DNA from 2 places in the Candidatus Pantoea rara genome. Region 2 is predicted to be linked to the other one. Evidence: predicted binding sites of a transcription regulator. Region 2 holds the regulator's gene; the other holds the start of a gene.
What was found. The regulator ArgR, encoded in region 2, controls arginine synthesis, uptake and breakdown. The targets are predictions, from matches to a motif close to ANTGAATAAAAATACANT.
Positions count from the first base shown of each region.

Region 1: a site for ArgR is predicted at 1,138-1,155, ahead of argC (N-acetyl-gamma-glutamyl-phosphate reductase). Genes of this name have one in related genera too.

Region 1 is NZ_CP194942.1:182,933-187,163, forward strand. It holds gene argE (acetylornithine deacetylase) at 1-1,091, opposite strand, end outside; gene argC (N-acetyl-gamma-glutamyl-phosphate reductase) at 1,259-2,263, shown strand; gene argB (acetylglutamate kinase) at 2,278-3,054, shown strand; gene ACR8BF_RS00865 (argininosuccinate synthase) at 3,079-4,231, shown strand, end outside.
Region 2 is NZ_CP194942.1:509,657-513,887, forward strand. It holds gene ACR8BF_RS02470 (YdgH/BhsA/McbA-like domain containing protein) at 1-47, opposite strand, end outside; gene yhcN (peroxide/acid stress response protein YhcN) at 136-399, opposite strand; gene argR (transcriptional regulator ArgR) at 873-1,343, opposite strand; gene mdh (malate dehydrogenase) at 1,784-2,722, shown strand; gene mscM (miniconductance mechanosensitive channel MscM) at 2,772-4,231, opposite strand, start outside.

The sequences.
Region 1 (4,231 bases), 330 kb from region 2:
GCCGTATCGATAAATTCGTCTGGCTGATGTGCCTGATTTATTGAACCTGGACCCAGGACCAGCGTCGGACAGAGTTGCTGAATAAACGGTGCCTCGGTGCAGTAGTTCACCACCTCGGTTGGCGTCCCCAGTAATTTTTCAACCACACTCACCAGCTCATGATTTGCCGGACACTCATAGCCCGGAATCGGAGGATGCAGTTCAGCCACCGTGACACGGCCCGGCCAGCGTGCACTCACCGGAGCCAGCGCTTCGTTCAGTAATCCATCCAGATCGCTCAGCGACAGGCCCGGCAGTGGACGGATATCCATATGCAGTTCACAGCAGGCGCAGATACGGTTCGCGGCGTCTCCGCCATGAATATGGCCGAAATTCATGGTCGGATAGGGAATAGCAAAGCCGTCATGGTGATAACGCTCCTGCAGCGTCGTGCGCAGTTGCATAAGATGAGTAATTGACTCATGCATCAGTTCAATGGCGTTGACGCCACGCGCGGGATCGCTGGAATGGCCCGATTTCCCCTCAATACGAATCACGTTCGACAGATGGCCTTTGTGCGCGCGTACCGGTTTAAGCGAAGTCGGTTCACCGATGATGGCGCAGTCGGGGCGCAGTTGCGTCGATTCAGAGAAATATTTGGCACCTGCCATGGTGGTCTCTTCATCGGCCGTGGCGAGGATATAGAGCGGCTTGCTCAGCGTGCTGACATCCACATCGCGCAGCGTATCAAGAATAAAGGCGAAAAAGCCTTTCATGTCTGCCGTACCCAGGCCATAAAGCTTGTTGTCGTGCTCGGTCAGGGTAAAGGGATCGCGCGTCCAGCGGCCATCATCAAAGGGAACGGTATCGGTATGACCGGCTAACAGCAGGCCGCCTGCACCGGTGCCGGTTCTCGCCAGCATGTTAAATTTATTGCGGGTGCCGGGGACCGGCTGCACTTCAACACTGAAGCCAAGGTCCCGGAACCAGCCGGCCAGCAAATTGATTAAAGTTTCATTACTCTGATCCAGTGCGGCATCGGTTGCGCTGATCGACGGTGTGGCGATTAACTGGCTGTAGAGTTCAATAAAAGGCGGTAATTTTGTCTTCACTGTTGGCTTTCCTTGGGTTAGGATGTATCCATATTCATGCAGTAATAGTGAATAAAAATACATTAACGTCTTCTGCAAGGGAACCATAAATCACTGCAGATGACAGGGTGGGTAACGGGGCAAGGCCGCGACCCGGAACGTGCGACTGTAAAAAGGGTTACAGCCTGATGTTGAATACGCTGATCGTTGGTGCCAGTGGGTATGCTGGCACAGAGCTTGTCACCTTCCTGAATCGTCATCCACATATCAACATAACCGCTTTGGCGGTTTCGGCGCAAAGTCCTGATGCCGGCAAGCGCCTGTCCGATCTCCATCCGCAGCTGAAAGGTGTGGTGGATTTGCCGCTTCAGCCCCTGAGCAGTGCGGCCGAGTGGGCAGACAAAGTGGATGTTGTGTTTCTGGCGACGGCCCACGAAGTCAGCCACGATCTGGCGCCGGAATTTCTCAAAGCTGGTTGTGTGGTGTTCGACCTGTCGGGCGCGTTCCGCGTTAATGACGCTGATTTTTATACCCGCTTCTATGGCTTCACCCATCAGCATAGCGGCTGGCTGGATAAAGCCGTTTACGGCCTCGCGGAATACCAGCATGAGAAAATCCAGCAGGCGCAGCTGGTCGCGGTACCGGGTTGCTACCCGACCGCTGCGCAGCTGGCACTGAAACCCCTGGTGGATGCCGGACTGTTAAATGATGCGCAGTGGCCGGTTATTAACGCCACCAGCGGTGTGAGCGGAGCCGGACGTAAAGCGAATGTCGGTACCAGTTTCTGCGAAGTGAGCCTGCAGCCTTACGGCCTGTTCAACCATCGTCATCACCCTGAAATCGTCGCACACCTGGGAACACCCGTGATCTTCACGCCGCATCTGGGCAGTTTCCCGCGCGGTATTCTGGCAACCATCACCTGCCGTCTGAAAGCGGATGTCAGCCGCGAAGATATCGCCGCCGTTTTCCATCGCGCCTATGACAACAAGCCACTGGTACGGCTCTATGAAAAGGGTGTACCGGCGCTGAAAGCCGTTGTCGGCCTGCCTTACTGTGATATCGGTTTTGAAGTACAGGGCGAACATCTGATTGTCGTAGCCGCCGAAGATAATCTGCTCAAAGGTGCGGCATCGCAGGCGGTACAGTGCCTGAACATCCGGTTCGGCTTCCCTGAAACGCAGTCACTGATTTAACGGACCAATAAACCATGACCAATCCATTAATTATTAAGCTGGGCGGTGTGCTGTTAGACAGCGAAGAAGCGCTGGCCCGCCTGTTTGAAGCGCTGCTGAAGTACCGTAGCGCCCATCAGCGTCCGCTGATCATTGTCCACGGCGGCGGCTGTCTGGTCGATGAACTGATGAAAAAGCTGGCGCTGCCGGTGATGAAGAAAAATGGCCTGCGCGTTACCCCTGCCGATCAGATCGACATTATTACCGGTGCGCTGGCAGGTACTGCTAACAAAACGTTGCTGGCCTGGGCAAAAAAATCGGGCATCAATGCAGTCGGCCTCTGCCTGGGTGATGCGGGCATTGTCAATGTCGCCCCGTTTGATAAAGAACTCGGCCATGTAGGCCACGCAACGCCGGGTAATCCGGCCTTGCTGACCACCCTGCTGGCGGCCGGTTACATGCCAGTGGTGAGCTCCATTGGCATTACTGACAGCGGCGACCTGATGAACGTCAACGCTGACCAGGCGGCGACCGCACTGGCCTCGACGCTGGGTGCTGATCTGGTTCTGTTGTCAGACGTCAGTGGTATTCTTGACGGCAAAGGTCAGCGCATCGAAGAGATGACCGCCGACAAAGCTGAACAGCTGATTACCCAGGGCATTATTACCGATGGCATGATTGTTAAAGTGCACGCTGCGCTCGATGCGGCACGTACGCTTGGTCGCCCGGTGGATATTGCCAGCTGGCGTCACGCTGAGCGGCTGCCTGACCTGTTTAACGGCGTGTCGATTGGCACCCGGATTCTCGCTTAACGACTCTGATTCAAGGATTACGAAATGCAAACGCAAAACATCAAAAAAATCGTTCTGGCTTACTCCGGTGGTCTTGATACTTCGGCCATCATTCCATGGCTGAAAGAGAACTACGGCGGCTGTGAAGTGGTCGCTTTCGTAGCGGATATCGGTCAGGAGCGCGGCGATCTGGAAGGTGTGGAGAAAAAAGCCCTGCAGTCCGGCGCCTCTGAATGCCACGTGGTTGACCTGCGTGAAGAGTTCATCAGCGACTATGTTTATCCGGTACTGCAGACCGGTGCGCTGTATGAAGGCACCTATCTGCTGGGCACCTCTATGGCGCGTCCTATCATCGCTAAAGCGCAGGTTGAGCTGGCGCTGAAAGTGGGCGCGGATGCGCTGTGCCATGGCGCAACCGGTAAAGGGAATGACCAGGTGCGTTTCGAAACCACCTATACCGCGCTGGCTCCGCAGCTGAAAGTCGTGGCACCGTGGCGTGAATGGAACCTGCGTTCACGTGAAGCGCTGCTGGACTACCTGAAAGAGCGCAACATCCCGACGACTGCGTCACTGGAAAAAATCTACAGCCGTGACGAAAACGCCTGGCACATCTCCACTGAAGGCGGCGTGCTGGAAAGCCCGGCCAATGCACCGAATAAAGATTGCTGGGTCTGGACGGTCGATCCGCTGGAAGCGCCTGACCAGCCTGAAGAAGTGACTGTAACCGTTGAGAAAGGTCGGGTTGTGGCGGTTAACGGCGAAAAACTGAGTCCGTTCCAGTGTCTGGAAAAACTGAATGTGCTGGGCGCAAAACATGGCGTTGGCCGTATCGATATCGTTGAAAACCGTCTGGTGGGCATTAAATCCCGCGGCTGCTACGAAACCCCTGGCGGCACCATTATGGTGAATGCGCTGCGTGCAGTTGAGCAGCTGGTGCTGGATCGCGATAGCTTCAAATGGCGTGAGCAGCTGGGCCACGAGATGTCTTATGTAGTTTACGATGGTCGCTGGTTCGCCCCACTGCGTAAGTCGATTCAGGCTGCGGCCGAATCGCTGGCAGAAGAGGTTAACGGTGAAGTGGTGCTGCAGCTCTACAAAGGCCAGGCAACAGCTACCCAGAAGCGTTCTGCGAATAGCCTCTACTCGGAAGAGTTCGCCACCTTCGGTGAAGATGAAGTGTACGATCATCGTCATGCGG
Region 2 (4,231 bases):
AACAGGGATGCCAGACTCAGTGCGGCAATCGCTAATTTCATTTTCATGGTCAAATCTCCTGAAATGTTTACTTCAGCTCTCCGGAGCGAAAAAGGCGCGTCAGACAGAGAGCCGATGGCATTAATGGGCCAGATCTTAGTTGTACAGTGCGGCGGTAGCGTGATAATTGCCGTTGTTATAAGCCTCAATCACGCGATAGGCTTTTGCGCCCTGTTGATCGGCTTTATCGCTGAGTTTCTGCTTTATATCCATGGGTGAACCAGATACGCCGCTGACACTGATGGTGCCGACAGCCTGCAGATCCTGTGCCTGAGAAGCATCGATAGATTCTGCTGCCACAGCACCAAATGATAGGGCAGAGAGAATGCTAAAAGCAGCGATGGTAGTTTTAATGTTCATAGGTATTTCCTCGTCGTCTATTTTTATCTTTTTAGTTAGTGTGATTTGCATCACGAAAAGAAGTATAGAACTAATAACGATAGAAATTAATACCCCGCTAATAATGTTTTCTCGTGATTCCTTATCCTTATGGCTACTTTTAATAACTTAACGTTATAAAAGCAGTATAAAAAATAGCCTTTGGTCTGTTTTTAATCAAAAAAACAGTGAGATAGATCACTTTAACGTTTAGTGCGAAAGTAGAGGGTGTATCGGACTGGAGTTTGATCTGGATCCGGGCAATGGTGCCGGATCAGTGATGTAAAGCAGTGTAAAATAGCGCAGAAGGTTAAGCAGAGTAACCGATCTCACCAATGGTCAGATGCATGAAAGCAGGCTTATTAATGACTAATCAGCGATGCAGAGTGACGCAAAGCTGAGGGACGAGAACACACAGACGACCTGGCGCGTGAAAGCAGGCCGTCAGTCAGCGATCAGAGTTCCTGTTCAAACAGGTTGAGGATCGCGCTGTGAAGCTGCTTAACCGTGAAGTCGCGCGCACGCGTGATAAAAATCGTGTCATCACCAGCAATGGTGCCAAGTATTCCGTGTGACTTACCCAGCGAATCCAGCATACGAGCAATCAGCTGTGCTGCACCTGGACTGGTATGAATCACGACCAGTGCATCGTTGTAGTCGATATCCAGTACCAGGTTTTTTAACGGGCTGGTGGTGGTCGGCACACCCAACTCGGCGGGCAGGCAATAAACCATCTCCATTCTGGCATTACGGGTGCGCACCGCGCCAAACTTGGTCAGCATCCGCGAGACTTTGGACTGATTAATATTTTCAAAGCCTTCATCCTGAAGTGCCTGAACAATTTCGCCCTGGGAACTGAATTTTTCTTCTTTTAATAAAGCTTTGAAAGCCTTGATCAGATCGTCTTGTTTCGATGGGTTTCGCATAGGTTACCAATAAATAGAGAGAATAACCGCGCAGCCGCCTGCGGCAGAGTGGTGATTATGCATTTAAATGCATTTTTATGCAATCGGTCGATTGGTGAGCAGAGTTTGGGCGGCCAGCGGGCGGCGATAATAGCAAATAAATCCGCTCAGACCAAAACCTCCGTCACAGCGCCGGAAGGCGAAGGTTGCAAAGTTGTTATATTATTGGTGGTGTAGTAACAGAAATAGCAACAGAAAACGCTGGTAGCCGTTCTCTGTCTGACGACGGCAAAGTTGTCGGTCATTCAGGCGCAATGATAAGTAACTTTTGAATCCGGCGATTAAGTGTGAAAACACGTAGAATTAACAGCGGATATTTATCATCGCCTGAGCAGTTGATTAAGGTCTGACACAGATAGAATTTCGGCCCATCTCTGCCCCACCTTAATAAGGAGTTAAGAATGAAAGTTGCCGTTCTCGGTGCCGCTGGCGGCATAGGCCAGGCGCTCGCACTTCTGCTCAAAACCCAGCTTCCCGCAGGTTCAGAACTCTCACTGTATGACATCGCACCGGTTACGCCAGGCGTTGCCGTTGACCTCAGCCATATTCCTACTGCAGTGGCTATTGAGGGGTTCAGTGGAGAAGACGCAACACCCGCTTTAAAGGGTGCCGATGTGGTACTGATTTCCGCAGGCGTTGCACGTAAACCGGGTATGGATCGTGCTGATCTGTTTAACGTTAATGCGGGCATCGTGCGCAACCTGATCGAACAGGTCGCTACCACGGCGCCTAAGGCGTTGATTGGTGTCATTACCAATCCAGTCAATACCACCGTTGCCATCGCAGCAGAAGTGCTGAAAAAGCACGGTGTCTACGACAAAAACCGTCTGTTCGGCGTGACTACGCTGGATATCATCCGCGCCAATACGTTCGTAGCGGCGCTGAAAGGAAAGCAACCTGATCAGGTAGAAGTTCCTGTGATTGGCGGCCACTCTGGCGTGACCATTCTGCCGCTGCTATCGCAGGTAAAAGGCGTCAGCTTCAGCGAGCAGGAAGTCGCCGATTTGACCAAACGCATTCAGAATGCCGGCACCGAAGTAGTGGAAGCCAAAGCGGGTGGCGGTTCGGCCACGCTGTCGATGGGCCAGGCAGCCGCCCGTTTCGGTTTATCACTGGTTCGTGCGCTGAAGGGTGAGGCCAATGTGGTGGAGTGTGCTTACGTGGAAGGTGAGGGTGAACATGCCCGCTTCTTCTCACAGCCGCTGCTGCTGGGTAAAAACGGGATTGCTGAGCGCAAGCCGATTGGAACGCTCAGCGCTTTCGAACAGCAGGCGCTGTCAGGCATGCTGGATACGCTGAAGAAAGATATCGCTCAGGGTGAAGAGTTCGTTAAGCAGTAACTGATGGCTCAGACTTGAAATAACGCCCGGCTTTGCCGGGCGTTTTGCATTACAGGCCGCCAGATTTGTAAGCGCGGGCTGCGGGCGTACCGTTGCTGGCAGGCAGCTTCTTGCCCAGGGTCTCCATACGCATCTGGAAAGGCGGGAACGGCATCTCGATACCGTGCTGATCAAATCCGCTCAGAATCAACTGATGCAGCTCGTGACGCAGCGGCATACGGTGTCCCATCTCAGCGGCATGCACACGGAGTTCAAACAGCTGAATTCCCTGCTGCAGATCGACCAGGAAGGCTTCCGGTTGCGGCGTGTCCAGGACATAGCTGCAGCGTTCAGCCGCCTGAATCAGAATGGTGGTGACCTGTTCACTGCTCACTTTCGCGGGAGCCGGAATGGTCAGCACCACGCGCGTCACGGAATCGGACAGCGACCAGTTGATAAACTGCTCGGTGATAAAGGCCTTGTTCGGCACGATGATCTCTTTGCGGTCCCAGTCTGTAATGGTGGTTGCGCGGGTGTTAATCCGCGTGATGCTACCGGTCAGGTCGCGGATCGTCACGGTATCGCCGATACGAATCGGCTTTTCGAACAGGATAATCAGACCGGAGATAAAGTTGGCAAAAATCTCCTGCAAACCAAACCCCAGTCCCACACCCAGTGCGGCAACCAGCCACTGCAGCTTCGACCACTCAATACCAATCATTGAGAATCCAATCAGCCCGCCAATCAGCAGCAGCAGATATTTAGTCAGGGTCGTGATGGCGTAACCGGTACCGGGCGTCAGATTAAGATGCTGCAGTAGCGCCAGCTCAAGCAGTGCGGGCATATTGCGTACCAGCTGGGTGGTAATAATAAACACCAGAATAGCGATCAGCACCGACCCCAGGGTGATGGGCTGAATAGATTCCACGCCCTGCACGGAGGTACTGACATCCCACAGCTGAATATTCTCCAGGAAGCCAAAGGCCGAATGGATTTCGGACCACAGCACAATCACGGAGACCAGGGCGATCAGCATCAGGATAGAACGTACCAGTCGCAGCGACTGCGCACTGATGGCATCCAGGTCAATCACCGGCTCTTCAATTTCAATCGCGTCAGTGTTCAGAGAGCCTTGCTCTTTCTCTTCTTCACTGCGCGCACGGTTAGCCAGCATGTCGGCCCGGCGCTGACGGGCGCGATCAAAGCCGAGACGGCGACGCTGAATCAGCATCCAGCGCCGGATAATGTGATAGATAACCAGCAGCAGGAACCAGATGGCGACGGAGGTCTCCAGCCTCGCCAGCAGCGCCTGCGCGGTAGCCAGATAGCCCACGGCGGAGGCAAGGGCAGCCATCAGCGGCATGGCGATCATCAGGTTCCACAGCATCCGGTTCACCATGTTCTCGCCATTCCCCTCTTTATCGAGATAGAGCGGAATCCCGGAACGCTTCAGGCTCACGGTGACAATACTGATTGCCCCGCAAATCAGGATGAAACAGAGACGGCCCAGTGAGGAGGAGAACTGCCGAT